DNA from 2 places in the Runella sp. R5_40 genome. Region 2 is predicted to be linked to the other one. Evidence: riboswitches for the same ligand, from Rfam matches in the RefSeq annotation. Region 2 holds a riboswitch; the other holds the start of a gene.

Region 1 (16,253 bases), on a different contig from region 2:
ACTGAACCAGAAGTATTGAAGCTTTTTGCGAAACACTATCAAACGGGCGAGGTGATCCCTAATGAGTTGATTGAGAAAATCAAAGCTTCGTCTAACTTCCTTTCGGGCTTAGGAATGGCGCGCCAAATCAACCTTGGCCTAACCGACATGGCGTGGCACAACGGCGAACCTACAGGTGCATCAGTAGCTGAAGTAGAGAAAAAAGTAGCCGAGCAAACCGACCTTTATCCGATTGTTCCTGGTACGGCGGTGAGTACGTCGTTCTCGCACATTTTTGCGGGAGGATACTCAGCAGGGTACTATTCGTACATGTGGTCGTCGGTATTGGATGCTGATGCGTTTGAAGCCTTTAAGGAGAAAGGCGTTTTCAACCAAGACGTTGCCAAATCGTTCCGCGACAATATCCTTTCAAAAGGAGGTACTGAAAAACCAATGGTCTTGTACAAGCGTTTCAGAGGTCGGGAACCAAAACCCAACGCCATGCTAAAACGCGACGGGTTAGCCTTATAAAACAAAAGAGCCGCTCTGATCGAGAGCGGCTCTTTTGCTAGTTAAGCGACAAACGTCGCCTCCTAAAATACTGATTAAGGATGAAGGTGTACTTGTCACTAAAACGTTCATAGCACCAAGCACGTAATTGCTTAACATCTTCCGGCAAAAGCACCTTTAATGCCTTACGTAACTCTTTTTCAAACAGTTTCTTGTCAAAACTCACTTTCACAAGCACGGTTTTGATGAACTCTAACATAGTTGCCATAATCATAACAGGATTTTAACGAACGCTAAGAGAATGATGGAATAAGTACTTTCACAAAATTAACGTCAAAGGTTAGGGGTTTTATACGCCCAGTGTGTTAATTTTGCATTAAAGATAACGATGAAACAGGGGAATTTATATATACTTTTTTTAATTTTTTTTTGCACTATATCTTCATCGTGGGCGCAAAATGACGAAAACCCCTTTTCCGTTGAATTTAGCGGGACTGAGATAGGTATTAACGAACCTTTTGTCATCTCAGTAAAAATCACAGATATTGACCCAATCCCGCTTATTTCGTTTCCTGATAACATCAAAAACTTTCAAAAGCGAGAAAGTTCGCGGTCGAGCTTCACAAGCAAAGTTGGAGGAAAAACCGTTGTCACCTACACCATTTCCCAAAACTACTACCCCATCAAAACGGGAACATTCTTCACGGGGCCGCTCGAAATTTTGGTGAATAAACAGGTATTACGTTCGGAAGGAACGTCGGTGATAGTAGGAAAAACCGCCAATTCGGAAGAATCGGCTGACGAAACGGAGGCCATAGATTCCGAATTGGCCCAAGAAGCGACTACGGGCGCGTTCTTGTCGGTACGGGTAGATAAACGCAAAGTATATGTCGAAGAAGGGTTCAACCTACGGCTTTCGCTGCTTGTTTCGGAAAGTAATGCTACTGAAATGGATTTTTTTGAGGTAGAAAAACAACTCGAAAAAATTCTTAAAGCCCTCAAACCTACCAACTGTTGGGAAGAAAATTTCGGCATCCAAGAGATTCCCGCCATTCCAATTCTGATTGGCGGCAAAGCTTTTACCGAATACCGCATTTACCAAGCGTCGTTTTTCCCCCTTAATAATCAAGCCATTCGGATTCCAGCCGTGACGCTGACAATGCGCGTAATGGCCAAAAATCCGTCGGAAGGAAAAACGCCTTCCTTTCTGAGTTTCTCGTCTCGGCCCGTGTCAATCCAAGTCCAAACCCTGCCTACTCACCCGCTTCGCAATCAGGTATTGGTAGGAAATTTTCGGCTTGAAGAAAAAATTAGCACGACTCAACTAGAAACAGGCAAAAGCTACCGTTATGATTTTAAAATCATTGGCGACGGCAATATCAAGTCGATTCAAGAGCCTACGTTTACCAACAAAGCCCTGTTTGATGTTTATCCGCCCGATGTAGAGGATAATATTTTGCGAAAAAAGGGGCAAATTGCGGGCGAAAAAACATTTCGTTACCAAATCATCCCCAAACAAAACGGATCTTTTGACCTGAGCAACAACATTTTTTGGGTATTTTTTAATCCTCAAAAGCAAAAATACGACACGTTGCACTCGACCTTAAAGCTGGTTATTACGGGAAAAAACATTCAAAATACCCAACTAGCGGGGGAAACGGTGGAGTCGATTTATAACGGAATTGAACACTGGGACACCACCAAGTTTGTGTTTGACTACCAAAAAATCATTCGCAATGTGGCCAACGTTTTGGTCGTCCTTATGTTAATAAGTATGTTTCTTATCTTTCGGAAATAATGAGTAGTACCTACGGAAAACTTTTCAAAATAGCCACTTTTGGCGAATCACACGGCGCCGCCATCGGCGTAGTTGTTGAAGGCTGCCCAGCGGGTGTTCCTTTCGACTTGGCTTTTATCCAGCAAGAACTCGACCGCCGCAAACCAGGCCAGTCGCGCATCACTACCCAGCGCCGCGAAGCCGATACCGTGCAGGTATTGTCGGGCGTTTTTGAAGACAAAACAACAGGCACTCCGATTGCCATGATGATTTGGAACGAAGACCAACGTAGTAAGGATTACTCGCACATTTCCCAGCAGTTTCGTCCTTCTCACGCTGACTTTACCTACCAAACCAAATACGGCGTTCGCGATTATCGCGGTGGAGGGCGCAGTTCGGCCCGCGAAACAGCCGCCCGCGTAGCCGCAGGTGCGCTGGCCAAATTGGTCCTGAAAGACCTCGGCGTCGATGTACAGGCGTACGTATCGCAAGTAGGAAAACTCAAACTCGACAAAGAATACCACGAACTCGACTTGTCGCTTACCGATACCAACGCCGTACGCTGCCCCGACCCTGAAATGGCTCAAACGATGTTTGATTACATCGACGACATTCGCAAACAAGGAGATTCGATTGGCGGTGTGGTCAGTTGTGTCGTCGCAGGCGCGCCCGTAGGTTGGGGAGAACCCGTTTTTGACAAACTTCATGCGGAATTGGGCAAGGCGATGTTGAGCATCAACGCCGTCAAAGGCTTTGAATACGGCAGCGGTTTTGCTGGCGTAGAACTGCAAGGCTCGGCCCACAACGATGCTTTTTATACAGACGAAACGGGTCGCGTTCGTACCCGTACCAATCATTCGGGAGGAATTCAAGGGGGAATTTCCAACGGCGAAGACATTTTCTTCCGCGTGGCTTTTAAACCCGTCGCGACCATTATGCAAGACCAAGAAAGTGTGGATCAAAACGGTGAATCTATTACGGTTCAGGGTAAAGGCCGCCACGACCCATGCGTGCTGCCACGGGCCGTACCGATTGTCGAAGCCATGGCCGCGCTGGTGCTGGTTGACTTTTATCTACGCGATAAAAGCGTTAGGCATAATTTTTGATAGTATGCTACTTTATCGTAAATTTGTTGTTTATTAAACGTACATTTTGCTATGAAATTTACCGTATCGTCGTCCGTATTGCTAAAGCAACTTGCCGCAATCAACGGCGTCGTTTCAACCAACCCTATCGTACCGATTCTTGAGAATTTTTTATTCCAACTCGACGGTGGTTCGCTTACCGTTACGGCCTCTGATTTACAGACCGTAATGATTACCGAAATCCAAGTAGAGTCATCGGACAAAGGAGCGATTGCCATACCTGCTAAATTACTTTTAGATACTTTACGTGGTCTTCCAGAACAGCCCATTTCCATCAAAGTAGATAGTGATACGTTTGGAATTGAAATCGTGTCTGAAAACGGCCGCTATAAACTCTCGGGCGAAAATCCGATTGATTTCCCTAAGATTCCATCGGTCAACCGCGCCTTTTCGGTAGAGCTGTCTTCTACCTCCCTCATGAGTGCCATTGTAAATACCATTTTCGCTACTAGCACCGACGAACTTCGTCCTGCGATGACGGGGGTATTTTTGCAACTAGGCGCCAACCACGCAACGTTTGTAGCAACCGACGGCCACCGTTTGATTCGCTACCGCCGCTTTGATGTTAAATCGGCCGTGGATACAACCATGATTATTCCGCGCAAAGCACTCAACTTGCTCAAGTCATCGTTGCCTGACAACGTTCCTGTCAAAGCAGAGTTTAGCCAATCGAACGCGTTTTTTAGCTTTGCCAATATCAAAATGATTTGTCGGTTGATTGACGAGCGTTTCCCTGATTACGAAAACGCCATCCCAACCAATAACCCGAACGTGCTGACCATCAGTCGCGGCGAAATCTTAAACTCACTCCGTCGTATTTCGATTTATTCAAACCGCACGACGCACCAAATCCGTCTTAAATTGACCCCTCCAAATGAATTGGTCATTTCGGCCGAAGACTTGGATTACTCAAACGAAGCCAACGAGCGTTTGCTTTGTGAGTACAATGGCGACGAAATGGAAATTGGATTCAACGCGAAGTTTTTGATTGAAATGCTCAACAACGTTAACTCAAACTCCTTGTCGTTTGAGTTGTCGGCGCCCAACCGCGCAGGTATCGTTGTTCCGCTCGAAAAAGAAGACGACGAAGAGATTTTGATGCTCGTGATGCCAGTGATGCTCAATACCTACGCATAAGGGATGAAATCATCAAAAGAATTACTAATGCCGAGTCTCTCGGCATTTTTTTTGACCGTACTGCCTTTCATTACCAGTTCGGCGGTAGGTTGGTGGCTCGTTCAGAACGAGGGTTACATTCGGAGTTTTAGCGCGACCGAGTGGTTCATTGCGTCGTTGGTATGCGCGTTGGCTTGTGCCTTGGCTCTCACACCTCCTACCCTTTTGGCCTTTGTTTTTGGGTATTTTCTAGGTTGGATTGCGTTGTTACCATTGATCTTGCTAAACCTCGCCGCTATCGCGCTGGTGTACGCCTTCGTGCAGCGCCTTAACCGCGATAGTTTGTTACGTTATTTGTCGCAGTTTCCCAAAGTAGCGCGTTTTCTCCAACGCATCCACGGGGATGAAATTCGCTTTGTATTTTTCACCAAACTTTCGCCTGTCTTGCCTTTTGCCCTTACCAATCTCATGTTTGCGTTGATGGGGCTACGCTTTCGGAACATCATTTGGGGAGGGTTTTTAGGCATGATTCCCCGCACGGCGCTTGCGGTGTGGGTCGGGATGGAAGCCCAACAAATCAAACAACTCCTTCAAAACCCCAACCAAGGACTTGAAAGTAGAGTTATCATCATTGGCTTGGTCATTCTTTCCGTCGTTGGATTGCTTCGAGTAGTTGCTCCTAAAAATCAACAAGATACTACTAGCGATTATTGAGCGTTAAAGAGCAAACCTCTTTGCCAATGAAAACTGTAGCTATTTGCATCTTTCTCCTAATCAGTGGTTATCTCTTTGCCCAAAGTAAAAAAGGAATTTTACTAGGCTATCACGAAAGTATTCACGCCTCTAAAAACGAGATTTCGTTCCGTCATAGCCCCCAAGTGGGCTATTTTTTGCGTCAAAAATGGCTCGTAGGGGCTTCTCTTCCGCCTTCCTACAGAAGCCAAACACTTCTCAATACGTTTCTATCTCCCGATGAATATGTCCAAAACAAAGGAATCGTTTCACCGTTTGTCCGACGGTATCTATTTGACGATGCCAAATGGCAATTTTTCTTACAAGGTGCATTCGATGTATATCGGTTCACGTCAACAGCAGTTGCGTTAAAGAATCAAAGTAACCGATGGAACTTAGGAAGTTCATTTACCCTTGGGCTCACGCATTTTGTAGGCACCTCTGTGTCCCTTGATTTTTGCTACGTTCGCCCCCTTCTCAAAGGCCGAATTGAAACCCTTCCTATCAACAAGACCCCTTATCTTAAATTGGGCATTAATTATCACTGGAAGGTAAAAAATAGCCTTAAAAAAGTCCGTTAGGCGAGGCGTACCAAGTTTTGAAAACTTTTTAGACAAGCCATTCCAAGTTTTGAAAACTTGGAATGGCTAGCTTTTCCACCACTCCGCTACTTTATCCACAAGTCGATGATGGCCTGTGGATAATACCACTACAGGGATAGAAGGGAGGCGTTTGGTGAGGGGTAAAATGTATTTTTGTGGCAAAAGAGCATCGTACTTTCCCAAGAAAATCCGTACATCTACGTCATACTTTTTTGCCAATTCCGCAATCAGCGCACAATCGGGGCGAATCGTACTGAAACCAATCCACGAACGATAGACTCGCTCACGTTGGGCGGGAGTTGCGAGTGTGGATTCAGCAAATTTGACGGCACTTTTGTTCACTAAACCCACTTTTATCAAGACATCTGCCAAGGTTTTGAAGGAAGAGAGGTTATGAACAAAAAAAGAGAACAGCTTTTTTGTCCCCCAAAAGCGCGTTGCCAAACGGTACCACGGGCTTTCGGTGATGCCGTCAGGAGCTAGTAACCAACACGATTCTATCTGAGGAGCCAACAGCTGAAGCGTCGCTAAGGCAAACTTTCCACCCATACTAAAACCCATCACCGAAAATCGCTCAATACTTTGCTCCGACAATACTTCGTCGATGTACGCTTTCCACGCCTCCATCGACAGTTTTTCATCCGTCAGGGCAGGGCTTTGGCCGTGAAAAGGCAAGTCAAATAGGTAAAAGGTATATTGGTCTTTTAAAACTTCGACCAAGGGAAGAAAACAACGGTGGTCTTGGCCAATGCCGTGGAAGGCGAACATAACTTTGGGGCCATGTCCGTGGACAAACCTTACAGGTTTTGGAAACCTGTAAGGTTTAGAATGAGGATTAGAATGATTAGTATCCGATGCTCGTATCATCGCCACGCGGGTCAGAACCACCTTCCAATGTCCCGTCGGGACGGATTAAAATGCAATCCATTCGGCCAATGGTATTTCGTTGCATTTCAAGAATATACCCTTTTTCCTGCAAACGTTTTATGACCGACTCCGTAAACGCGCCATTTTCAAACGTCGTTTTGTCGGGCAGCCATTGGTGGTGAAACTTGTAGGCATTGACGGCCTGCTGCATGGTCATACCATGTTCAATGACATTCAAAATCGTTTGAAACACCGACGTGATAATCGTTGAGCCACCTGGAGTTCCTACCACCATGTACAGTTTTTTGTTTTTCTCCAAAATCGTCGGCGTCATTGATGAAAGCATTCGTTTGCTGGGCGCAATGGCATTGGCTTCGTTGCCAATCAGGCCAAACATATTTGGAACGCCAGGTTTGATGCTAAAATCATCCATTTCGTTGTTCATCAAAAAGCCACCTCCTTTTACAATAACCCGACTTCCATAGCCTCCATTAAGGGTTGTCGTGATGGATACCGCATTCCCTTCCTTGTCCACAATCGAAAAGTGCGTTGTTTCTAAGCTTTCATAACCAGGAATAAGCCCCCCGTCAATTTCTTTGCTGTTGGTTGCTTTGTTAAACGTAAAATCCTTCCAGCGATTTTTTAAATATTCGTCTGATGTCAATTCTTTGATAGGCACCTTTACAAAATCAGGGTCTCCCAAAAACTTGGCTCGGTCGGCATACACGCGACGTTCGGCTTCAATCATTACCTGAATCGTAGAATCGGAATGCCAGCCCCAACGCTTGAGTGGATATGGCTGAACAAACTTCATCAATTGCAACAACGCCACTCCCCCACTCGATACGGGCGGCATCGTAATCAACTTATAATCTTTAAAGTTCCCCACTAAAGGTTCACGCCAAGTAGCATGGTATTGAAGAAGGTCTTCAGCCGAAATAATGCCTTTGCCTCGCTCCATTTCGGCCACTAACAAAGCCGCCGTTTCACCTTCATAAAATCCAGCACGGCCTTTTTGTTGAATACGGCGCAGGGTTTGTCCAAGGTCTTTTTGAACCAACAAATCTCCTTCTACCCAATCTTTTCCATCAGGTCGGCGGAAATACGTCGTATCAGTATTTAGTTTTTTAAGGTCATTTTTAATTCGGTTAAGTCCCGTAGCCTCTTTTACGGTCAGCACAACTCCCTTTTCGGCCAAATCAATGGCAGGTTGGAGCAACGTAGCCCACGCAAGTTTCCCAAACTTTTTGTGGACTTCCACCATTCCGTCCACCGACCCAGGTACACCACTTGCCAAGTGTCCCGACAAGCTTAGACCTTGGATAACATTCCCGTCGGCATCGAGGTACATGTCTTTATGGCCTTTGAGCGGGGCTTTTTCCCGAAAATCAAGGGTATAGTTTTTGCCTTTTTTGGTGCGATACACAAAAAAGCCCCCACCGCCGATGTTTCCAGCCGCAGGATGCACCACTGCCAAGGCAAACTGAACCGCAACGGCGGCATCGGCGGCATTTCCACCGATTTTTAAAATTTCAACCCCTACCCTAGAGGCTTCTGGATGCGCTGATGCCACCATGCCATTTGAGGCGATAACTCCTTGTCGGTCAGAATAAAAAGGCTTTTGAGTTGGGTCTTCGGTCAGGAACTGGTAAAACCCTTTACTTTCTTTCACATCTTGTGCCAAAGAAAGTGAGCTAACGAAGGTAGCTGCTACCAAAAAATAGGAAAGTTTGTTCATAGAAGTGCTAAGGTGAATATTTCGGGTTTCAAGTTACAAAAAGTATTTTATTACTGATAGTAGGCCTTCCCGTTCCGTAAAAATAGCCTCTCAATGGCTTTTGAGAAATTTACCCTTCTGACCGCAAATTTTAATCTGTCTTAATCTACATCAATTTTGCTTCCAAACGAAAAGTTTTACAAATTGCAAGTTAATAACCCTACTCCACAACATAAGCATGTCTAACTTTAACGATGATGAAAACTTCAGTTTTGAAGAGAACTTCGACCCTGAGGAAGCTAAACACAACTATGAACAAGAAAGAAGCCGCGTAGAGAGCCTTCCCATTATGAAACAAGCCCGTGAAATCTACAAAATTGTAGATTCACTTATGTCTCTTATTGAAGACGACGGTTGTTTCATGGATCACTACCGCGAGACCATTTTTCAGGATGCTGCCTTGATTCGCGCAAAAATTGCGGCAGCGGAAGGGGCTGATTTGTACAGCCTACGAATGGAAAATGCTGTTCTTGTTAAAATTCACGCACGGAGCTTAGAAGCTCACACCTATGGCCTTGAAATGATGGATTTCAAGGAAGTACATTACCTTGAAGTATTACGCGAAGCCATCGAAGATTTTCGATTGCTTTTTATTCAATGGGTTGCCTCGTTTGACAAGGCCAACGACATTCAAGACAACTGGGGCCAACTGTTTTGCTAAAAACAAACCGCCCGCTGCAAGCACAATGTGTTAGATAGAATTAGCGGCTAAATCTCAAATAAAAAACCTTTAGCGGCTAATTCTTGATAACGCTTTTCATCAAAACGAAAAAAATACGCTCCTCTCCGCGACGTCCCTTTCTGCTTCTCTTTTAATTTCTGTAACAGGTTCATGTTCAGAATCTTTTTGCTAAAATTTCGTTTATCTAACGGCCGTCCCAAAATCGACTCGTAGAGATTTCGCAGCTCAAGCATGGTAAATTTATCAGGCAAAAGCTCAAACCCAATTGGCTGGTAACGCACCTTGCGGCGGAGCTGTTCGAGGGCTTTTTGAAACATCTGGAGGTGGTCATAGACCAAGTCAAGCTGCGGTATTTGGGAAATAGGATGCCAAGTAGCGCCATACTCGTGTGACAACTTGGGCAAGGTTGGCTCTACTTCGATGAGGGCATAGTAGCAGGTCGTTATTACGCGCTCGGTAGGCACGCGATACACCGCTCCAAAGGTATATACCTGCTCCATATAGACATTATCAAGCCCCGTGAGACGCTCTACGGTATTGCGCGCGGCGTCATCAATGTTTTCTTCAGGATGCACAAACCCGCCCAATAACGCCCAATAGCCCTTGAATGGGTCGTACAAAAAGCGGTGCAACAGCACGTGCAGCTCAGTGCCGTAAAATCCAAAAATGACGCAATCGACCGAATTGAGTAAACCAACCTCCCCTTGGTGGTAATGAGGACTAGCAGAGGCATCGCGGAATTGTGCAATAGCCGAAGAGGCAGAACGAGCGGGGAACGAATCGAGCATGGAACTGAGTACAAATAGGTTGATGACCTAAAAAGCTACAATGAATTTAAAAATACCGTATTTTTCATAGCAATCACTGCACCTAACGGCTGCTATTTATTGGCTTTCGGTACAGGAAAAGCCACATCTGCTAGAAATTCGTATATTTGATGCCACTAAACAATATTCTCCTATTCCATTCCGTTTTTGACACAGCAAAAAACCAACAGTAATGATCCTACTTCAAGCGCAAACCGCCGTTGACTCCGTAGCTACCGCAGCCTCCGCACAAGGAATTTCTCTATTTGATTTAGTAATGAAAGGTGGTTGGGTAATGATTCCCCTCCTCATCATGTTTTTCCTGACGTTGTTTTTGATCATTGAACGCTGGCTCGCCATCAACGCCAACGGCAAACTCGACGAAAGCTTTATTGATAATTTAAAGGATTTTATTCAACAGGGAAACATCAAATCGGCCGAATCGCTTTGTCGTAATCAACGTTCAGCAGCAGGTCGTATTTTTGAAAGAGCCATTGGCCGCATCGGTTATTCGATCAAAGACATCGAAAGCACCATCGAAAACGCCAGCCAAATCGAGTTGTCTCGCCTTGAAGGCAACCTTTCCTATTTGGGGGTTGTGGCAGGTATTGCACCCATGTTAGGGTTCGTCGGAACGATTTCGGGTATCATCAATATTTTCTACAGCATTTCTCAATCAAACGACTTCAATATCAGCACCGTAGCAAGCGGTATGTACGAAAAAATGGTAACATCGGGAGCAGGTTTGATTGTGGGTTTGATTGCCTACATGGGCTATCACTTGTTGAACATGAAAATCGACCGCATTGCCCTTAAATTGCAATCAGGCGCGTTTGATTTCTTGGATGTGTTGCAAAAGCCAATCACTCGCTAATTTTGTCAAACGCATTGCTATCATGAAAATACGCCGTAAAAGTAAATTTGCCCCCGAGGTATTTACCCATTCTTTGAACGACATCATGTTTTTCTTGATGTTGTTCTTCCTCATTATTTCGACCATGGTCAACCCCAACGTCATTAAGCTCATGTTGCCCAAGGCGTCGGCGGCCCAACAAATGCAGAAAAAACAAACCACCGTGGCGGTCGATTCTGAAAAGAACTATTTTATCGACCGCAACCCCGTTGCCAAAGACCAACTAGAGACCCAACTCGCCGCTATTTTTAACGGTGTAGAAGATAAAACGGTCATTCTACAAGTGGATCAAACGGTTTCGGTGCAAGACCTGGTAGATGTGTTGGCCATCGGTGCCAAACTCGACATCAAAATGGTGATGGCGGTCAAAAAATAAGTGCCAGATTTAAAGCTTTACGGCCACTGCTTCGGGATATCTAGCGTTCGCGCGTAGTTTCTGGGGCAGTGGCTGTGTATATAATCGAGTAGCTGCTGCACATCTCGTTCAAAGTCCACGTAATAATCCGTGTCAAATTTGGCCAGTTTTTTCATCAAACTGTCGGCCTTCTTCGCAATGTACTCCGCACACGAATCGCTTTTACTGTTATGAACGCGTAACATCTCGGACTGATACTCAAAGAACGTGAGCAACAAATAAATCGTCAGTTCAATTTCGCCGTATTTATCTTTTGTAATCTTAATATGCTGGCTTATGTCCCCGCTAAAAGTCCGCATGTCCATCATCATCCAACCTGGACTATCGTGGGTCATTTTGGCTACTTTCAGAATCCGTCGTTTGATGTCGTCGCGGCGCTCCTGAACGGTATCTCCTTGTTCTATCAATTCAAACTCCAACCGTTTGACCAGCATATCATCTTTTGCCACCAAACGCAACAAGAGTTTGTCTTTTTCTTTTTGGGGCATGGCAACAATAGCCCTCTTCAATTCGTCTTCCAGCGCCATCTGCTAACTCTCTTTAACTGTTTATAGAATGTGAACTTCCCGAAAGTTTCAGACTTTCGGGAAGCTTACTTCTGAAGTTATATTCCTTTGTAATTTTTCATTTTCTGTCGTTTCTCTAACTCCTTCACAATCTCACCGTAGATACGCTCCATAAAGGCTGGATTGGTAGAATAGAATTTATAACTGCGGTTGTACGCCACGGAATCTGTCCCGTATTTCTTAAAAATTTTGCTTTTCAAATACTCCGTAATTACCGTAGAGGAATCGAGCGAAGGCATGTTGAGCCGCCCAATTCTTGCTTCTAACAAGTGAATATCGGTCAAGATTTGTGACATTTTCTCTTCCGAAAGCGTCCCTTCGGGAACTTGGGGTTCGTCTTTGCACCCAGAAAGCAAAGCTCCAAGCAGCAAAAAAGAAAATAAAAGGCGAGGTATCATGGCCGATTTTTGTATTTTTGAACAGTTACAGCGACAAAATTACGAATGATTGAGCAATTTATAACGAAGATTCGCCAGTACGAAATTCGGATTCGCAAAGCGGTCAATGCCGACATGCGAGGCAGTTTCCGTTCGGTTTTTAAGGGGTCTGGTCTGGAATTTACCGACCTTCGCGAATACCAATACGGCGACGACGTTCGGACGATTGACTGGAACGTGTCGGCCAAAGGCCACGGGACGTTTGTAAAAATCTTTCGCGAAGAGAAAGAACAAACGGTTTTTTTCCTGCTCGATGTCAGTGGCTCACAGCAAGTAGGCGACGCCACCCAGTCAAAACTCAATACGGCCAAAGAGATTTGCGGGGTGTTGGCGTTGTCAGCCATTCAGGAGGCTAGTCACGTGGGATTGTTGTGTTTTTCTGACCAAAAAGAAAAATACATTCGCCCCTCCAACGGCATGAAACACGGTTATCAGTTCATTACGGAACTTTACAAACTGAAGCCCCAATCGACCAAAACCAACCTTGCCGACGGCATTTTATTTACACTTAACGTACTGAAACGCCGAAGTGTTGTCATTTTCATTTCTGACTTTATTGACACCAACTACGAACACAGCTTGCGTGCCCTTGCTCGTAAACACGATTTGGTGATGATTCACCTGCGCGACCAACGCGAAACGAATTTGCCCCCTTTGGGTATCATCCCGATGCGTGACCCCGAAACCAATAAAACTACGTGGGTGAACACCTCTTCGCCTTGGTTTCGGAAACGGATACGCCACGAGTTTTCACAATTGGGGCAAAAAATGGAACAATTTTCTCGGCAAAACGACATCAATTACGTCGGTATCGATTCCAAAGCGGACTACGTTGGGCCGCTGGTAAAACTCTTTAAAGTCCGACGACAACGATAATTTAAACTTGGAAAGTCTATCATTCATCGCCAAACGAGACTTTCCAAGTTCTCGAAAATAAACTTGGAAAGTCTCTCCTAAACACCACATTAGTTGAAAAAGCTCTTTTTATTTTGTTGGCTAATTGCCTCCCAGCTCCACGCCCAGACGCTTGATTCTCGCCTTTTGGAACAAGTATATGGTTCGCCACAGCCTGCCGACGTTCGGTTTGAGAAATTCATTTCTTCTACCACTACGCCCATCGGGCTCGGCCTTCCTGTGGTTTATTTAGCCTCTGGTTTTGCCACCAAAAACAAAACCTTACAACAACACGGCTGGCACGCATTGGGGAGTTTTGTCGTGGCCAGTTCTATTACCCAAATTACCAAACGAATTGTATTGCGAGAACGACCATTCGTTGCTGAACCCCAACGATTTACCGCGCGCATTCCAGAAGAAGACCTCAACTATTCGTTCCCCTCGGGGCACGCTACAACGGCCTTCAACGCCGCTACTACCCTGACTTTACATTACCCAAAATGGTACGTAGCGGTTCCTGCCTACGCTTGGGCCAGTGCCGTGGGGTATTCGCGCATGAGACTGGGACTTCACTACCCCAGTGATGTCTTGGCAGGAGCGGTCACAGGAGCCGCAAGTGCGTGGTTGACGTACAAAATTCAACAAAAATGGCTACGTCGGAAAGCAAAATAACGTTCAGATTTGCATTTTTCTAAGTTATGCGCTTACCTTTGCGTTGCTTTTGCGCAAAAGCATATCTCAAAAAGGGGTGCCCCAAAATGACGGGCTGAGATCATACCCTAAAACCTGATCTGGGTAATGCCAGCGGAGGGAAGTTACAATGCGAAAATTTACATCTTGGTTTTTGGCCCTAGCAACGGGAGTGTTGCTTTGCGTGCCTGCACTCGCCCAACTTAGCGTTTCGGGCAAAATCGTTGACGCGGAAGACGGAAAACCTTTGCCAGGAGCTACGGTTCGGGCAGGAAGTTTTAGGGGAACGGTAACAAACGAAAAAGGCGAGTTCTCTCTCAAAGATTTACCTAAAGACACTGATTTATTGGAGGTTTCGTACGTTGGCTATGAAGCTAATTTTATCAAAGTTCAGGACGTTGACAAAGTGATTAAACTGCAACGTAGCACTTTCAACGCAGACGAAGTCGTCATCAGTGCGACTCGTGCCAACGCGAAATCGGCAGTGGCTTTTACAAATGTTGGCAAACTTGAACTCAGCAAACAAAACCTCGGGCAAGACCTGCCTATTTTGCTCAACTTCACGCCGTCGCTTGTCACTACTTCCGACGCAGGTGCGGGAGTTGGCTACACAGGAATGCGCATCAGAGGAACGGATGCAACGCGTATTAACGTGACTATCAACGGAATTCCGTACAATGATGCCGAAAGTCAAGGGACATTTTGGGTCAACATGCCCGACTTTGGCTCGTCGGTAAGTAGCGTACAAATCCAGCGCGGTGTGGGAACATCCACCAACGGGGCTGCCGCTTTTGGGGCCACCGTCAACGTCAACACCAACGAATTTAGAAAAGAAGCCTACGCCGAAATCAACAACTCGGCGGGTTCGTTTAACACCTTCAAGCATACCGTATTGGCAGGAACGGGTCTTATCAACAACCATTTTACGATAGATGCTCGTTTGTCGAAAATCACCTCCGATGGCTTTATCGACCGCGCCAAATCCGACTTGAAATCGTTTTACTTGTCGGGGGCTTATTTTGGTAAAAAGAGTTCTGTCCGTTTCAATGTTTTTTCAGGGCGAGAAATCACCTACCAAGCGTGGGAAGGAACTCCCGAAGCCCGCCTTAAAGGCGATCGCGAAGGGATTTTGGCCTACATCGACCGCAACGGCCTTAACGACCGCGACGCCCAAAATTTGCTTAATTCCAACAGCCGTACGTACAATTTGTACCTCTACGACAACCAAGTGGACAACTACCAACAAGATCACTATCAGTTGATTTCGTCGCATACACTTTCTAAAAACTGGACATTTAACCTCAATGGTTTTATGGTGAAAGGACACGGTTTTTATGAGCAATTCCGTGACAACGATAAACTGAGCAACTATAAATTACCCAACGTTGTGGTAGGAGGTCAAACCATTAGTCGGAGCGATTTGGTACGTCGTCGTTGGTTGGACAACTCATTTTACGGAACAACCTTTTCATTGGATTACAACAGTTTCAAAAAGCTTACCGCCAACATCGGTGGAGGTTGGAACCAATACGACGGCAACCACTTTGGAGAAGTTATTTGGGCACGCTACGCCAGTACCAGCGCCATTCGTCAGCGTTACTATGAAAACGTTGGGCTAAAAACGGACTTTAACTTGTACGGAAAAGTATATTACCAACTTACCGACAAACTCAACGTATTTGGCGATGCCCAACTACGCACGATTGGCTATTTTGTAAAAGGAGACGATAACCAGCGTCGTCAGCAAAATCACGACGTTAATTACAACTTCTTTAACCCTAAAGCAGGCTTGACATACCAAGTATCGGAAAGCAGCACAGCTTTTGCTTCGTTTAGCATTGCCCACCGCGAACCCAACCGCGATGACTTTACCGAGTCAACACAACAAATCCAACCCAAACCTGAGACGTTGCAAGATTTGGAACTAGGCTATCGTTTTCAGAAAGGTCGGGTAGCGGGCTCGATTGGCGGGTACTACATGAATTACAAGAACCAATTGGTGGTTTCTGGACAATTGAACGACGTGGGTAATCCCATCAAAATCAACGTTCCCGAAAGTTACCGCGCAGGGATTGAGCTAGAAGCAGGCGCTCAACTTCACAAGCAATGGAAATGGAACCTAAACGCGACATTTAGCCGCAACAAAATCAAGAATTTCACTGAATACGTCATCAACTACGATGACGAAAACGGCGGCTATCAAGTAACGAATCACGGCAACTCAACCATCGCTTTCTCGCCCAACGTCGTGGTAGGAAGTCAGTTGGTCTTTACACCTGCCAAAAATCTTGAATTGGCGTTGTTAAGCAAATATGTAGGCAAGCAGTACCTCGACAACACCTCTA
Region 2 (16,253 bases):
AACTACCACTTCCTTGATGGGAAACGGTATTCGTGAATTGTTGAAATACCGCGAAAATTGGGAAAAATTGTGCGCCAATCCCGCGCTCATTCCTGGGGCAATTGAAGAAATTCTTCGCTTCAATCCCTCCGTGATAACGTGGCGACGCCGAGCTGCCGAAGAGGCAACGGTTGGGGGAGTAACCTTTCCAAAAGGGGCTAATTTGTTACTCATCATGGGCTCTGGCAACCGCGACGAAAGTGTATTTCCGAACGGAGAAACCTTGGATATTGAGCGTACGAATGCCAAAGAACATTTATCGTTTGGGAGCGGAATACACTATTGTTTAGGTGCTCCGTTGGCCAAATTAGAGTTTAAAATCGTACTGGAGGAGCTGACAAAACGCTTTCCGCAACTCCAACTCAAACCCAATCAGACATTTGAATTTGCTTTCAATACATCGTTCCGCGCACCCATTGCGCTGGAAGTTGAATGGTAAGTTAAAAGGACAATTCGCAAGTAAATGAAACATACCCTTTTCTTCAAGGACGCCACTCCCAACGACTACGTTTTGCTGGGTGGCAAAGGGGCGAGTTTAGCCAGTATGACCTGCGCCAACCTGCCCGTACCCATCGGTTTTTGTGTGACTACTCATGCCTATGAAGCCTTTTTGCATGATAGTGGGCACGGCGAAACTATTTTCCAAAAAGTAGCTTCGATTCCTTTTGAGAAAGTGTCCGAATTGGATGCTATTTCGGCCCAAATTCGCCAACTCATCATTGCGTCTGAGCTGCCTGCTGAGGTTGCCGAGAGCATCAGGCAGTCGTACCGAGCGTTGTGTGAACTATGTAACGCAAACGATGATTTGCCCGTGGCGGTTCGGTCGAGTGCTACGGCCGAAGACCTTCCCGATGCGAGTTTTGCGGGACAACAAGATACTTATTTGTGGGTAGTGGGAGAGGAGGCGGTTTTGGAACACGTTCGTAAATGTTGGGCAAGCTTGTTTACCTCTCGGGCCATCAACTACCGCCGTGACCAAAAAATCGTCGAAAACGAAGTGCTGATGAGTGTAGTGGTTCAGAAAATGGTGAATGCCCGTACCGCTGGCGTTGCCATGACGCTCAACCCCACCAATGGCGACCGCTCCACCATTGCCATCGACGCCGCTTGGGGCTTGGGTGAAGCCGTGGTGTCGGGAGAAGTGACGCCCGATAACTACTTGGTTGACAAAGTAATGATGCACATTGTGAAGGCCAATATCCAACACAAACACATCGAACACGTCCCTGATAAAGTGAGCCGAAAAGTGCTAACTCGTGAAGTCCCAGAGGACCGTGCCTCGCAGCCTTCGCTTACCGAATCAGAGGTAAAGGAAGTGTGCCGAATGGCTAAAATCATTGAAAAACACTACAAATGCCCGCAGGATATTGAGTGGGCCATTGATGCCGATTTGCCTGAAGGACAAAATTTTACGCTACTTCAAAGCCGTCCAGAAACGGTTTGGTCGCAGAAAAAAAACACCACTGCTCCTGCTTTCAAAATGGGCATGGAAGGCTTAGTAGGAAGCCTCATCAACCCTTTGGCAAGCAAAAAATAGAACGAGTAATGAATGACGAATTATTTGAATAACGAGTGACGAATTGTCATCATTCGTAATTCGTCACTCGGATCATTCCTCATTTAAAAAGTCCATTCTTAAACCACTTTAATCAATCAAACCAATGTCAGCAACCAAGTTCATTAGTCCCTACGACGATAAAGCACCAGCGGGTTCGGAAGGGTGGAGGGAGTTGTATCCCTACTACATGTTGTTTCACGACAACCTCAAAGAACGCGAAGAAGCCAAGTTTTTCTTTTGTGATTCTCAGCACTGGCCTAACGTTTTTAAACCTTTTGATGCCATTACGGTCGAATTTTTTGTTCGCTGTTTGGGGGCTTACAATACGCGTCAATGGCTGATTCCGCCTGCCAATGGTGTGGATTTTAAGATTCACAATGGCTATTGCTACATGAGTCCAGTAGGGGTGTCTCCCGAATTGATAGGCGACCGAGTGCCACAGTTTTTGGAGCGTGCGGGGCATTACTTTATGAATTGGAACGACTTGTTGGATAATTGGCATCAGAAAGTTCAACGAGTGATTAAAGACATGGAAACGCTCAAATTTGAGCCACTTCCCGACGTAATTTCCATCGAAGACGTAAAAGGGGGAGTAGGAACCGACCCAAGTTTGCAACTATCTCAAAATTACAATCGCCTTATTGAGCTGTGTTATGAAGTGTGTATGTACCACTTCGAGTTTTTGAACTTGGGTTATGCCGCATACTTAGACTTCTTTGGTTTTTGTAAAGAATCTTTCCCAAATATTCCTGATTTGGCCGTAGCAAAAATGGTGCAAGGGATTGAAGTGGATTTGTTCCGCCCCGACGAAGAGATTCGCAAATTAGCCAAGTTGGCCATCGAATTGAATGTATCGGCGGTGGTGTTAGAAAACGACGTCAATGATGCTTTGTCCGCACTTGCAACGAGCGAAAATGGGCAACAATGGTTGGCTGCTTGGGAGGCAGCAAAAAATCCGTGGTTTAATTTTACCTCTGGCAACGGGATGTATTCGTCAGACAAGTACTGGCGCGACCACCTTGATATTCCTTTTGGGTACTTAAAAACCTATACAGGTCGTTTGCTCAAAGGTGAGAACATCGACCGCCCTACCGAAGCCATTGCGGCAGAAAGAGAGCGCATCACCGAAGAATACCGCGATTTGCTCCCCAATGATGAAGCCATTGCGGCTTTTGAAGGGAAGTTAGGCTTGGCACGTTTGGTGTTTCCGTACGTTGAAAACCATAATTTTTACATTGAACACTGGTCGTTGGGCGTATTTTGGCGCAAAATGCGCGAGCTTAGTGCTATTTTCCAACAGGCGGGTTTTTGGAGCGATTTGGAGGATATTTTCTACTTCCGTCGGGAGGAAATATGGCAAATTATCTTCGACTATGGTAATGCGTGGGCGATTGGCGTGCCGTACATTGGCCCCGATTATTTGCCCCAAGAAATCGAACGCCGCAAGGGAATTTTGGCAGCGTTGGCGACAGCCCCTCCAAAACCAGCCTATAACGAACCTCCAGCGGTGATTACGGAGCCTTTCACGATTATGTTGTGGGGTATTACCACCGAAAGCGTTCAAAGTTGGCTAGGTGGAAGCGACGATACAAGCTCGCTCAAAGGCATGGCGGCGTCGCCAGGGGTAGTAGAAGGAAGAGCGCGGGTGATCACCTCAGCCGAAGACCTTGACCAACTCGTGGAAGGTGAAATCTTAGTCACCCGTGTGACGGCACCTAGTTGGGCTCCTGTTTTTGGGAAAATCAAAGCAACGGTGACTGATATTGGCGGAATGATGTCGCACGCAGCCATTGTGTGCCGTGAGTATGGACTGCCAGCCGTAACGGGGACGGGGTCGGCAAGTACGGCCATCAAAACGGGCGACTTAATCAAAGTAAATGGTTCAAGCGGCGAAGTGCTGATTGTAGAAGCAGCTTGATAGGAATGACGAATCATCGAATGACGAATGGGTGAATAAAAAATGGCCAATAGTAAGACATTTGCCCATTCGTTTTCAATACCTTTTGAAATTGTTATGACAAAATACGCTCTTATCTTCAAGGCTGCGGAAACGTATATGCGCGTTCGTAAAAACGACGTCCATATTCCGCTTTCGTTTGCGTATGCCCTCCGATTGTTGGAGTATTATCCCGACGCCGATGCCGATTTAGTGGCGGCGGGTATCATTCTTCACGACATCGGTTGGTATTCCATCGACGAAGATGATATTTTTAAAAAAGGGTTTCAGTCAGAAAACTTTATGCAAAGCGACGTTCGGTATCTGCACGAATCAGAGGGCGTACGCTTGTCGGAAGGAGTGCTAAAAGGACTGGGTTATGAGGAGGCATTTATAAAAAAAGTAGCTGAAATCATCGACGGACACGATACACGGAGTTTTGCCAAATCGTTGGAAGATAAAATCGTTCGGGATGCCGACAAGCTGTGGCGCTTTCACGTAGTGGGTGTGAGTGTAGCGGCTGATTGGTTTAAACTAACGCCCACGCTTTACGCCAATCGCCTCGAACGCGACATCATTCCGCTGTTAGATTTGCCAGAATCGGTCGAAATGGCCCAAGCAGATTTAGCCGAAACCCGTAAAATGTTGCTTTGCGAGATACTTTAAACATATGAATCACTTCATCAATAATAATGACCACGTTCCTGACTCTGGGCAGTACATTGAGGTTTTAAACCCATGTACCGCCGAGGTCGTGGGAAGGTGCGCCCGAGGGAATGGGTTGGACGTGAATTTTGCGTTAGAAAGTGCCCAAAAAGCATTTCGACAATGGAAAAAACAACCGACGGCCCAGCGGGTCAAATTACAACATGCGGTGGCCCAACTGATGCGTAAAAATGCCACGGAACTTGGTGGTATTTTAGCCAACGAACTTGGGCGACCCATAGCAGGTTGTATTCATGAAATAGGCCGTAGTGCCGACCTGCTGGATTTTTATGCCGAAGAAGCCTTACGTCTCAAAGGAGAAATTCCGCTTCATAATTTGGAAGGAGAAAAGGCACTGGTCGTACGTGAACCCATTGGCGTAGTGGTGTCTATAACGCCCTTTAACTATCCAATTACGCTCCTTTGTATGAAAATTGGGGCAGCGCTGCCTGTGGGTTGTACGGTAGTGGCCAAACCTTCCGAGGATACCCCTCTTTCCACCTTGCGACTTGCGGAGTTGTTTAAAGAGGCGGGTTATCCAGAAGGCGTATTGAACGTCATTACGGGCTATGGCCACGAAATTGGGAATGCTTTGATTGAACATCCTATTACGTCAAAAGTCGCTTTTACGGGCGGAACTGCAACGGGAAAACGAATAGGGGCATTAGCGGCAAGCCTCAACAAACGAATTACGCTCGAACTCGGTGGGCAGTCGCCCGTGATTGTCTGCGAAGATGCCGATTTGGCGATAGCTTGCCCTGCCATTGTCAAACACGCTTTTGCCAACAGCGGACAATTTTGTTACCGAGTGAATCGGATGTATGTTCATGCAACCATTTATGAGCAGTTTGTTGAACAAATAGTAAAATTGACCCAAAAAATCAAGGTTGGATTTCCTTTTGATGGCGTGGACATGGGACCCTTGGTGAACCAAAAAATTTACCAAAACAGCGAACTTCAAGTTGCAGATGCGCTTAACAAAGGAGCTACCGTACGAACAGGTGGAAAACGCCTGACGGGAGAAATGTACGACCGAGGTTGGTTTTTCCCTCCCACGGTTATAGCAGATGCTAACCATGGCATGAAAATTATGACCGAAGAAACCTTTGGTCCCGTGGTCGGTGTCATGAAATTTTCGACCATCGACGAAGCTATTTCGCTCGCCAATGATTCTGACTATGGATTAGCCGCTTATGTTTTTTCCCAACAATTGGGAACAGGATTACGCATAGCAGAGGAGTTGGAAGCAGGTTCGGTGTGGGTTAATAACATTCACCGTTCGTACCAAGATGTTCCTTTTGGAGGAGTAAAACAAAGCGGTGTTGGTCGCGAAAAAGGACATTACGGTTTGGAAGCTTACACGGAGTTAAAAACGATTTATCTTAATTATTAGCAACGTGCCTGTCGTGTCGAGGGTTTCGTGCCATGCGGAGGGTTTCTCAAAACCCGACTCTGACTGCGACGTGTGTTGTGTATGTAAAGAATCCGTGTCCCGTGCGGAGGGTTTCTCAAAACCCGACCCTGATTGCGACGTATGGTGTGTGTAGAGAATCCGTGTCCCGTGCGGAGGGTTTCTCAAAACCCGACCTTGATTGCGACGCTCGGGTTTTGAGAAACCCTTCACACACACAAGAACCATTAAAATAAACCAAAAATGAGTGATTTGTTAGGCCAATACAGTACGTTATGGCAAGCAGCTAAGCCTCACCTCAACGTTCGTTCAAACGATGTTCATACGTTGGTAGCGATGACTTTTGCCAAACAACTGCTTGATTATTACCCAGAAGCAGAGGCAGAAATCGTCCTGCCTGCCATTTTGCTACACGATACGGGTTGGTCAAAAGTCCCTCAGGACAAACTTTTATTAGCATTTGGTCCAGGAGCAAAATACCCCGAAATCCAACGACTTCACGAAGTGGAAGGGGTAAAAGTAGCCAAAGAAATAATGATGGAGGCAGGGTTTGATACAACTCGCATCGAAGCAGTTGCTCAAATCATAGATGGGCATGATACCACGTCTGTAGCCCGCTCATTGAACGACGCCGTGATGAAAGATGCCGACAAATTGTGGCGTTACTCATCGGGCGGGATTACCATCATTCAAGGGTGGTTTGGCATTACGCGAGCGGAAGTTCACGAGATTTTACAAAACTACGTCTTCCCGACTTTGCTGACCGATTTTGGGAAACGCATGGCCAAGTCCATGCTAGATGCAGAACGCATAGAATTAGCCTTTAAAGAAGGTGAATTGTAAAACCCAGAGCCATTAAAAAGAAATTAGCATGAAAGAGAAAGTAGTCATTATTACAGGAGCCGCAGGAGGATTAGGACGTGCTTTCGCGTTGGGATTTGCCAGTGCTGGGGCAAAAGTAGCTGTCTGTGACTTGAATCTTGCAGGAGCCGAAGAAACGGCGGCCATGGTGGGAGAAGATGCCTTGGCGCTGAAAGTGGACGTAGCCGATGAAGCCTCAACGGAACAAATGGCTCGTACGGTCATAGAAAAATGGGGGAGAATAGATGTGTTGGTCAACAACGCCGCGATTTATGCCACCATTCAACGAAAGCCATTCTATGAAATTACCGTCGCTGAGTGGGACTTGGTCATGAATGTAAACCTAAAAGGGGCGTGGTTGTGTACCAAAGCCGTTGCAAAGCACATGATTCAGGAGCATCGGGCAAGTACGGCCAATAGCGAAATGAGTACGGGTAAAATAATCAATATTTCATCGGCAACGGTCATGAGTGGTTCGCCCATGTGGTCACATTATGTGGCCTCCAAAGGGGGCGTGATTGGGTTAACGCGGTCGATGGCCAAAGAATTAGGCGAGTTTAACATCACCGTCAACGCGATTGCTCCAGGATTTACGTTGACCGATGCTAGTTTAAATTTGATTGAAAATGCGCAGAAATACGGCGTGGAACGTGGCGCAATTAAACGTTCTTCTACGGCCGAGGATATTGTAGGGACAGCCCTTTACCTCGCCTCGTCGGCCTCTGATTTTGTCACGGGCCAAACCATTGTGGTGGACGGAGGGAAACAGTTCCTTTAGATTAAAACGATTATACGATTTACGATTAATTCGATTATTTTAGTAGTCTTATTTATTAATCAAATTAATTAAATCGCATGAAAGCTGACGAATTTAAAGCAAGAACCCAAAAGCTAGCTCTTCGGATTGGACGATTAGCTGACGCCCTTCCTTCGAGTAGGAGTGCAGATATTTATGGTAAACAACTCATTCGCTCATCCTCGTCAGTAGGAGCAAATTATCGAGCTGTTTGTAGGGCAAAATCGCTGGCAGACATGATAAATAAGCTTAAAATTGTTGAAGAAGAAGCAGATGAAACACTCTACTGGCTCGAACTTGTAACTGAATCAAACTTAGTGCCGCGAGAAAGGATAGCTGACTTGATGCGAGAGACTAATGAAATACTATCCATGGTTGTAGCATCGTTGCGCACCCTTCGAAAGAAAAAAAGCAAAGGTACCGACTAACAAAAGATAATAATTTTGAACTTAACTATAATTGATTTTCGCAAAATCGAAATAATCGCAAGTCGAAATAATCGTAAATCAAATTAATCCCTATGCCTCACATTACTTACATTGAACCGAACGGAACGGCAAAGACGTATGATTTGCCCTTGGGAGCTAGCCTTATGGAAGGCGCTGTACAAAATGGTGTAAACGGTATCGTCGCCGAATGTGGCGGCTCCTGCATGTGTGCCACTTGCCATATCTATGTCGATGATGCGTTTTTGAGCCAATTGCCTGAAATGGAGGAAGAAGAAAACGAAATGCTAGATAGCGCTACGGCCGAGCGACGGCCGAATAGTCGCTTGGGATGTCAAGTGCGGGCAACCCCAAAAGTAGATGGCTTGATTGTTCGTATTCCTTCAGTACAATAGCGTTTTTAACATGAAAAAAGTGGTTATCATCGGAGCAGGGCATGGAGGTGTCCAAGCGGCTACTTCTTTGCGCGAAATGGGCTTTGAAGGAACGATACAATTGATTGCCGATGAAGCGCATTTGCCGTATCAGAAACCTCCATTGTCAAAAGGTTTTCTTAATGGTAAACAAACCGTTGAGAACCTACTATTTCGGAATGCCAATTACTACGCCGAACATCACATTGAGGTAATTGTTGGGGAAAAAATAGAAGCAATTCAGCTTCATAACCAGACCGTAACCTCATCAACTGGACATACATTTGAGTACGACTATTTGATACTTGCCACGGGTGCTCGTAATCGGGAACTTCCGAAGGCTATTGCCTCCAATGCGCTGTATTTAAGAAGTATGAGCGATGCTCAACAACTGAAATTAGCCCTTGATGTTGTAGAAAGTGTAGCCGTAGTAGGTGGTGGTTTTATCGGATTAGAAGTAGCTGCTAGTGCTGCTGAAGCTGGTAAGCAGGTGACAGTTTTGGAGGTGCAAAATCGACTTATGGCACGCGTATTGCCGCCCGTTTTGTCGGAAGTGTTTCTCAAAAAGCACCAAGAAATGGGCGTAAATGTACAGTTAAATGCCACTGTTTCGGCGGAAGCATTGGCTGAGTTTGATTTGGTCGTCGTGGGGATTGGGGTTGTTCCAAACCAAGAACTTGCCCAGGAGGCAGGTATTGAGTGTCAAAATGGGGTTTTGGTCAATGAGTATCAACAAACTTCCGTTTCCAACGTCTATGCCATTGGCGACTGTGCGAGTCATTACAACCGTTTCGCAGGAAAACAGTGTCGTTTGGAGTCGGTGCAAAATGCAGTGGATCAAGCCAAAATAGCGGCAGCGCATATTTGTGAAAAGACGCAGCCGTATGATGCCGTACCGTGGTTTTGGACCAATCAGTTTGACCTTAAATTGCAAATGGCAGGCATCAATTCGGACTACGATTCGTACGCCTTTCGAGGAGATTTAGTGGCTAATAAGTTTTCTATTTTTTACTTTAAAGAAAATAAACTGGTGGCGGTAGATTCTCTAAATCGCCCTGCTGATCACTTGGCAGCTCGCAAATTGATTCAAGCGGGTATCACTCCCACCAAGGAACAAGTGGAAGACGCAACCCTCAAATTGATAACATCCTGATTGATAACCAACCCCTCACAATCCGCGCGCATCTGCGTTTTTATTCTTTAGCGAGTTCGGCGGGGGAACCGTTAAAAAGCAATGTGTCCTTATTTTTTAGCAGTATCCCCAAAAACCAAAATCACCGAAATCAAACTAGCAACAACCGCTCCAATCGCCAATGGTAAAACGCCGTTGGTCAACTGACTACTAATGACGGCTCCAATTCCTGAACCAATAAAAAAGAAGATAGTGCCGTCAACTGCGGCTGCCAAACCTGCATTTTCACCCATAAACTCTAGGGCTAACGCCCCACTATTGGGGTCACCAGCGGTAGTGAACGCCATCAATAGCGCTATCATCACAAAGAGATAGACCATCGGTGGAGGATTTCCCAACAACAGCACACCCCCAAGCAACACCGATGCTGTCGCTAATTTCCACGAATAATAACTTAAAATCACCGCCCCGAGCGACGGCGCAATGACGGGCGTGAATAAAAACAAGGTTAGCACTAGAGACATGACTCTGGCCATTTCGTCGCCCGCATATCGGTCGCGAACAGAAGCGATAGAAGTCATAAATACTGCCGCGGCTCCCATGCCTGAAATAAACCGAAAGAAAAACATCCAATTCAAACTGGGCGCATAGACCGTGGCGAATCCGCTCACAATGTAGAGGATAATTCCAAACCGTAGGATAGGCAATCTTCCCATTTTGTCGGTGAGGTAGCCAAATACAATTTGCATAATTTGCCCCATAAAGAAAAAAGTAACCAACCTGTCGGTTTGGGCAACGTCGTTTCCGACGGCAAAATGGCGTCGAACTTCCGCAAAGGCTGGTAGCATAATATCAATACCCAATTACTTCCATCATTTCTTACCATTTGGTAATTGCAGTGATTTTGGGCATCCCTACTTTTGCCTAAAACAAAAGTAATCGCCATGAAAAAAGTATTAGTCACTGGAATAACAGGTTTCTTAGGGTCGCATACGGCCATTCAACTACTCGAAAAAGGCTACGAAGTCGTAGGGACGCTCCGTAGCCTCCAACGTGCCGACGCCATCAAAGCTGTCATTGGTCAGCACACTGCCAATACCCATTTACTGAGTTTTGCGGAAGCGGATTTGAGTAACGAAAAAGTGTGGATGCTACTTACCAAAGGAATGGATTACGTACAACACATTGCATCACCGTTTCCAAGAGAGTTACCCAAAAACGATGAGGAACTAATAGAGCCTGCTAAAAACGGTGTTCTCAATATTCTGAAAGCTGCCTCAAAAAACGGTGTTAAACGAGTTGTGTTAACGTCCTCTTCTTCAGCTATTTTGTATGGAAGAGCAAAAAATGACAAAAACGTTGTTCTTGACGAAAATACATGGACAGACGTCTCCAATTTGGCAGATACCACTCCTTATTTCCGAAGTAAAACCATTGCAGAAAAGGCCGCGTGGGAGTACATAAAAACCGACAAATCGGGCTTAGAACTTACGACGGTTCTTCCTGGGGCAATTTTAGGCCCTGTGTTAGAAGAAGACTTTGGAACTTCTGCAAACATTGTCATCAAAGCATTGGACGGAACCATGCCAGCTTTACCTGCTATTGGTTTCGATATGGTGGACGTGCGTTCGGTCGCTGAGTTACTGATTTTAGCCATGGAAAAACCCCAAGCGGCTCATCAACGTTACGCGGGTTCAGCAGGATTTATTTCGTTCAAAGAAGTGGCTCAGCTTTTAAAAACTGCCTATCCTCGTCGAAGGATTCCTTCGTTTCTATTACCCAATTTTGTGGTGCAACTTTTTTCACTGTTTGACAAAACCCTCCAGCCCATTTTAGTAGATTTAGGCGTCGAACGAAAAATCAATAATTCAAAAGCAATCAACGAACTTGGATGGCGCCCCCGCACTAACCGAGAAGCTGTACTTGCCTGCGCTGAAAGTGTTTTAAAACTTGGGATAGTCCAATAGAATAGTATGAATAAACTCAAGTCAGCCCTTCAATTTGGTGGAATTCTGGGCGATGATAGCATCCAGCAAGTGCTCAACCACGTCCACTTAAAAACCCTCAAAACAGGAGAATATTTTCTCGAATTCGGAGCCGTTGCGCACGAAATTATGTTTGTGGATGAGGGTATTTTACGTAGTTATGATACTGGAAATCAGGGCGAAGAAATTACTAAGTATTTTGTTCGCCCTAATCAATTTTATGCCGACTTGGAGAGCTTCTACAATTTAACTCCTTGTGAAAATGCCATTCAAGCAGTGACACCTGCGAAAGTTTTGGTAATCAGACGCAAAAACTGGGAAATATTTAATGAGACCATTCCTAATTTTTATATTTTTACCAAAACCATTATTGAAGCCACATTTCTTACCAAAATCAAAGACAATGACTTCCTGAACTATGGCACGGCTATGGACAAATACCTTGAGTTACAAAAACGTTATCCCGAAATTTTGCTCCAAGTTCCACAACAATACGTCGCTTCTTACCTCAAAATAACCCCGCAATCATTGAGCAGAATCCGCAAGGAGTTAGCTACTAAAGAACGCCCTTGAGTTGCTGCGTTGCTTTTTCTTTCGCTTCGAGGCTCAATTGACTTTCCCATTTTACAAAAAAAGGTTGTTCCAATTGGGCTTCGCGATAATTGTCAGGAATCAAAATGGGTACTCCGTGGATAATGGGATACAGTCGGTTACAAGTTGGGCAAGTCAGTAATCCTTCGTGAATAAGGTCTGGTTCTTTTTCGGTAAAAACTTGTAAATGAAGGTCGCTTTTATCAAATGGGCAACACAACTTAGAGAGAAAATGGGTTGTCATCGGTGGGTTGATTTAAAAGTGAATGGTAATTCAAAACAGCCTCGGCAGGACTTGACGTCCCCATAATGGCCGAAACCAAGGCGATTCCGTCGAAAGGCAACGAGTGCAAACGCGGTAAGGTCAATTCATTGATTCCCCCCGCTAAAAATACCTTTCCTTGGTAAAATTGACGGGTATTTTGGATGGTTTCGGAGGTGACTAACGCGCAACTCGTACTTGTTTTGGACGGAAAAACGGAGCAATAAGAAATATAATCAAGCGAATGCTGTTCGGCCCATTGTAATTCTTCAACGCAGTTAGAACAGGTCATTCCCCACAGTAAATCGGGGCGTTGTTTTTTTAAGGCGGGAAGTGTTTCATTGGGTTTGTCGAGGTGAATTCCCTCGAAACTCCTCCATTTTAGATACGCCAATCCTTCATTCAAAAACAAAGGTACGTGAGATGCTCGGGTCAATTCATGCACTTGCTGAATCACCGCAAGTGGAGCTGAAACACCCCGCCAGTTATGCCAAAGTTGAACCGCAAACAAACCGCCCCGTAGCGCTTGCTCAATTTTTTGGAGCAAAAGCGATGTGTTGAGGCTTGGGTCGGCAATTAGATAGATGCTTTTTTTCATTTCCAGCCTTTGTGATATGCCCCAAAAAATGCCGCCCAATACGGGTCTGTTTCAAAATAAGGCAAGGTTTGTCTTTGTTCATCTTCGATAATAGTACGTCCTTCAGAAGAGGCGACAAACTTACCAATTACGGTTGCTGGAAGTCCCTGCTCAACTAACGCTTGAACCACCGCTGTTTCGTGGGCTGGCCTTACCGAAAGTATCATAGAACCTGCCCCAATGCAATAGCGAGGGTCAAGTGCAAACAGCTCACAAACCGCCATTTCTACAGCAGTACGCGGAATTTTTTCATCGTTTACCTCCACGCCAAGCCCACTCGCTACCGACATTTCAAGCACCGCCCCCAGCACACCGCCTTCAGTGACGTCGTGCATGGCGTTGACAACCCGCTGTTTTTCATTGAGTTGTCGAACTACCTCCGCTTCTGTCAAAACTGAGGTTTGGTAAAACAAATCGCTGGCTTTCTGGGCTATTTCTGTGCCCAATCGCTGTTTGACCGTTTCGGGAAAAGACAAGGCCAAAATCGCCACCGACGACATGGCGCACTGTTTGGTCATCACAATCAAATCCCCCGCTTGCGCGTTGTTGGAGGTCAATATTTGATCTTTGGGAGCAATGGTAATCATCGTTCCACCGCCCGCAATCGTTGAATTTTGTCCTTCAATACTTCCCGTATGACCTCCCGTAATGGCCACCCCAATTTGCTGACTAAAGTGGTCGATGTGCTGCCAATATTCCCGAAACTGAGCGTCGGTGATGCTGGTTGGGAGGTTCAACACTGTTTGCAAATACTGGGGCGAAAAACTCGTGGTCGCGATGTCGTTGGCCATCAAATGCACCGATAGCCAAGCCGATTCTTGCAGTCCCAAGGTCGGGATAAGGCTGAGCGGGTCGCTCGTAAGTGCTATTGCTCGGCCGTCTAGCAAATCAATCAATGCCACGTCCACGCCAAAATTCGGCCCGACGAGCACTTCTTTTCGCCGAAAACCACTGTTGGGTAAAATGACTTGTTTGAAGTATTCTTCGTTGATTTTGCCCGCGTTTTCCATCACTACACATCGTTGAATTTGACAAATAAACCAAAGAAATCGCCGTACGGAACGTGCCATTCTTGCACAGGAAACCACTCAGGAAGCCCCGTTGCTTGCCATTCAATTGTATAGCTCCGTCCCTCCAGCGCCTCGTTGATTTTTTGGGTAAGCAGGGTAGGAGTGTAAAACGTTGCGGTAACGTAAAAGGGGTTTTTGCCAAAAGCTTCTTGCACTCGTCGGCGGACGACTTTGGGCGAATTGCGGTTCATCATGCCAAACGCAATGCCGTATTTGGCCACGCGCGCCGCTTCACGGATTACCTGCACGGGGTCGCGGTAGTATTCAAAAGTCGTGATAAATGCGAGGCAATCGAAGGTATGATTTTTGAACGGCATAAAATGGGAGTCGGCCCACACCAAATTTCCCCCAAAAAGATGAACTGCTTGCCCGAGCATAAAGGGAGAAATGTCGCCCCCAGCGGCTTCAATGCCGATTTCTTTCCACCAACGGGTGAAGCGCCCCGTGCCGCAGCCAAATTCGAGCAAGGTCTTGATGCGAGTATCGGAGGTGACAAACCGTCCCATGATTTTCTTCTGCCAAACTTCGGCACGTTTGTAACGGCCTTCGTACCAAAGTTCGTACGTGTCGGTGTGTTCGCGGTTAAAAAACCACTCTTTGCGGCCTTGCCAGTTGCGCAGTGGAGGATTGACAAGGCTTTTTTCGCTCAATTGAAGTTCTTCATTCATACGAGTTGGATTAAAAAATAAAACCTCATTTCTGCACCGAATGCTCGAAATGAGGTTTCAAAACCAGTATGAATACCCCTCTTACGATGGGGCTAGTTCTCCTACGTCTTTTGTCTCCTGCATTCCTCCGCTGGTCCTAACCAGTTCAGGTTCTCGGGTATCATCTCAGCTTTTTACAGCACCCCGTGCATGAAATATGAGCACAAAAGTAGGGAGGAATTTTAAAGTATCAACAGTTTGGCAAAAATAGTTGAACTACGCGCCCATCTCGTCGGCACTTGGGCCATAGACGCCTGGAATCGGAATGTCAAGCAAACGAAGATAGACGCCCAACTGCGCACGGTGGTGAATCATTTGGCCAAAAGTATGGCGAATGGTTTCGTACTTGCTGATGTCCATATATACCACATCGCCATTTTTTAACTGCCAACGCTCTTCAAGCATAACGTCCTCATGTTGGGCAAAGTGAGCTTTTGCTTCTGCCAAGTTTTTATCAAAATAGGCAACGAGTTCTTCACCGCCATTGCAATGATGTGGGTTGTAGGGGTTCTTGGCAAAATCTAATTCGTCTGTAGTGAAAGCCAATGTTATCCACGTTGGTAAATCCGCTACGTGTTCTCCTAACTCCTTCAAAGGCATACTTTTAGCGTGTGGTTTCCAGTCGCCTTTGTCGGCAGGAACAAGTGCCAACATTTTGCGAGTACCGATACTTTCATCTTCTAATTCGGCCAGTAATAAATTAAGTAATGTTTTCATGGTTGTTGTGTTTTTTTGGTAAACTTTCTTTTTGTTTTTTGAACAACACAAAGGTCGGGACAGCCTATGACAACCCTATGTCAGTAGCTTTTTTAGGGGCACAGTTTAAACTTTCGCCCTGTCTTCGCATCTAACCCGCAACACCTTCACCATTAAACAGTCTTTCAACCTCCATGAAAACTTTATCTATTATTTTGGGAATTTTCCTCGTTTTTGCCCTTGCTTGCCAGCCCACACAGCCCGCCGAGCCTACCCTTCGTCGCACCGAAGGGACATTGACCGTAGATGGCCGAAACCGCTTTTATTTAATCAATCTTCCTCCCAATTACGACCAATCCAACGACGTTCCACTGGTCATCGCCCTACACGGCGGTGGTGGGAGAGGTTCGCAAATGGAAAGTGATTATTTATTGACAGATAAAGCCAACGCGGCTCAATTTGCCATTGTCTATCCCGATGGCGTACAAAGCGACGGAATCTTGGGGGCACGCACCTGGAATGCAGGTACGTGCTGCGACTACGCCGTGGAGAAAAACATTGACGATGTAAAATTTATCGGTGTTCTGATTGATGAATTGATAAAAAAATACCCCAACATCAACCCAAAAAAAGTCTATGCCACGGGTATGTCAAACGGCGCCATGATGTGTTACCGCCTTGCGTGTGAGCTTTCCAACAAAATTGCCGCCATTGCTCCCGTCGCAGGAACATTGGCCACCACTACTACCTGCCAGCCAACGCGCCCCGTTCCGATTTTGCACATTCATTCCAAACTTGATGCCAAAGTTCCCTACGAAGGTGGCACGGGGATTTTTGGGTATTACTTCCCGCCCGTCGCCGACGGCCTTTCAGCTTGGGTAAAAAACGACGGTTGCGCTTCAACTAGCAAAACGGTCAACACTTTCCCCAATTATACGCTCACCAAATGGAGCAATTGCACCAACAGTACCATCGAGTTTTATTTTACCAACGACGGGGGGCATTCCT

What was found. Region 2 has a riboswitch for thiamine pyrophosphate ahead of AC23N5_RS30310 (class I SAM-dependent methyltransferase). Riboswitches for the same ligand answer to the same signal wherever they lie in the genome.
Region 1: another riboswitch for thiamine pyrophosphate. It lies ahead of AC23N5_RS06370 (TonB-dependent receptor); the one in region 2 lies ahead of AC23N5_RS30310 (class I SAM-dependent methyltransferase).

What each region holds. Positions count from the first base shown of each region.
Region 1 covers NZ_JBYFCH010000002.1:370,713-386,965, forward strand. Annotated here, with positions in the region: gene AC23N5_RS06285 (M3 family metallopeptidase) at 1-510, shown strand, start outside; gene AC23N5_RS06290 (hypothetical protein) at 548-757, opposite strand; gene AC23N5_RS06295 (BatD family protein) at 878-2,287, shown strand; gene aroC (chorismate synthase) at 2,287-3,372, shown strand; gene dnaN (DNA polymerase III subunit beta) at 3,424-4,548, shown strand; gene AC23N5_RS06310 (TVP38/TMEM64 family protein) at 4,552-5,241, shown strand; gene AC23N5_RS06315 (hypothetical protein) at 5,268-5,840, shown strand; gene AC23N5_RS06320 (alpha/beta fold hydrolase) at 5,907-6,629, opposite strand; gene ggt (gamma-glutamyltransferase) at 6,706-8,466, opposite strand; gene AC23N5_RS06330 (hypothetical protein) at 8,684-9,166, shown strand; gene AC23N5_RS06335 (NUDIX hydrolase) at 9,214-9,975, opposite strand; gene AC23N5_RS06340 (MotA/TolQ/ExbB proton channel family protein) at 10,187-10,867, shown strand; gene AC23N5_RS06345 (ExbD/TolR family protein) at 10,890-11,282, shown strand; gene AC23N5_RS06350 (hypothetical protein) at 11,300-11,848, opposite strand; gene AC23N5_RS06355 (DUF4296 domain-containing protein) at 11,926-12,285, opposite strand; gene AC23N5_RS06360 (DUF58 domain-containing protein) at 12,331-13,200, shown strand; gene AC23N5_RS06365 (phosphatase PAP2 family protein) at 13,294-13,890, shown strand; TPP riboswitch at 13,953-14,048, shown strand; gene AC23N5_RS06370 (TonB-dependent receptor) at 14,039-16,253, shown strand, end outside.
Region 2 covers NZ_JBYFCH010000037.1:33,328-49,580, forward strand. Annotated here, with positions in the region: gene AC23N5_RS30230 (cytochrome P450) at 1-478, shown strand, start outside; gene AC23N5_RS30235 (PEP/pyruvate-binding domain-containing protein) at 503-1,576, shown strand; gene AC23N5_RS30240 (PEP-utilizing enzyme) at 1,701-3,515, shown strand; gene AC23N5_RS30245 (HD domain-containing protein) at 3,612-4,199, shown strand; gene AC23N5_RS30250 (aldehyde dehydrogenase family protein) at 4,204-5,631, shown strand; gene AC23N5_RS30255 (HD domain-containing protein) at 5,893-6,492, shown strand; gene AC23N5_RS30260 (SDR family NAD(P)-dependent oxidoreductase) at 6,521-7,288, shown strand; gene AC23N5_RS30265 (four helix bundle protein) at 7,366-7,734, shown strand; gene AC23N5_RS30270 (2Fe-2S iron-sulfur cluster-binding protein) at 7,827-8,147, shown strand; gene AC23N5_RS30275 (NAD(P)/FAD-dependent oxidoreductase) at 8,158-9,318, shown strand; gene AC23N5_RS30280 (MFS transporter) at 9,408-10,145, opposite strand; gene AC23N5_RS30285 (SDR family oxidoreductase) at 10,242-11,264, shown strand; gene AC23N5_RS30290 (Crp/Fnr family transcriptional regulator) at 11,271-11,855, shown strand; gene AC23N5_RS30295 (Trm112 family protein) at 11,839-12,117, opposite strand; gene AC23N5_RS30300 (thiamine phosphate synthase) at 12,095-12,733, opposite strand; gene AC23N5_RS30305 (AIR synthase family protein) at 12,730-13,782, opposite strand; gene AC23N5_RS30310 (class I SAM-dependent methyltransferase) at 13,785-14,510, opposite strand; TPP riboswitch at 14,616-14,706, opposite strand; gene AC23N5_RS30315 (DinB family protein) at 14,766-15,266, opposite strand; gene AC23N5_RS30320 (CE1 family esterase) at 15,440-16,253, shown strand, end outside.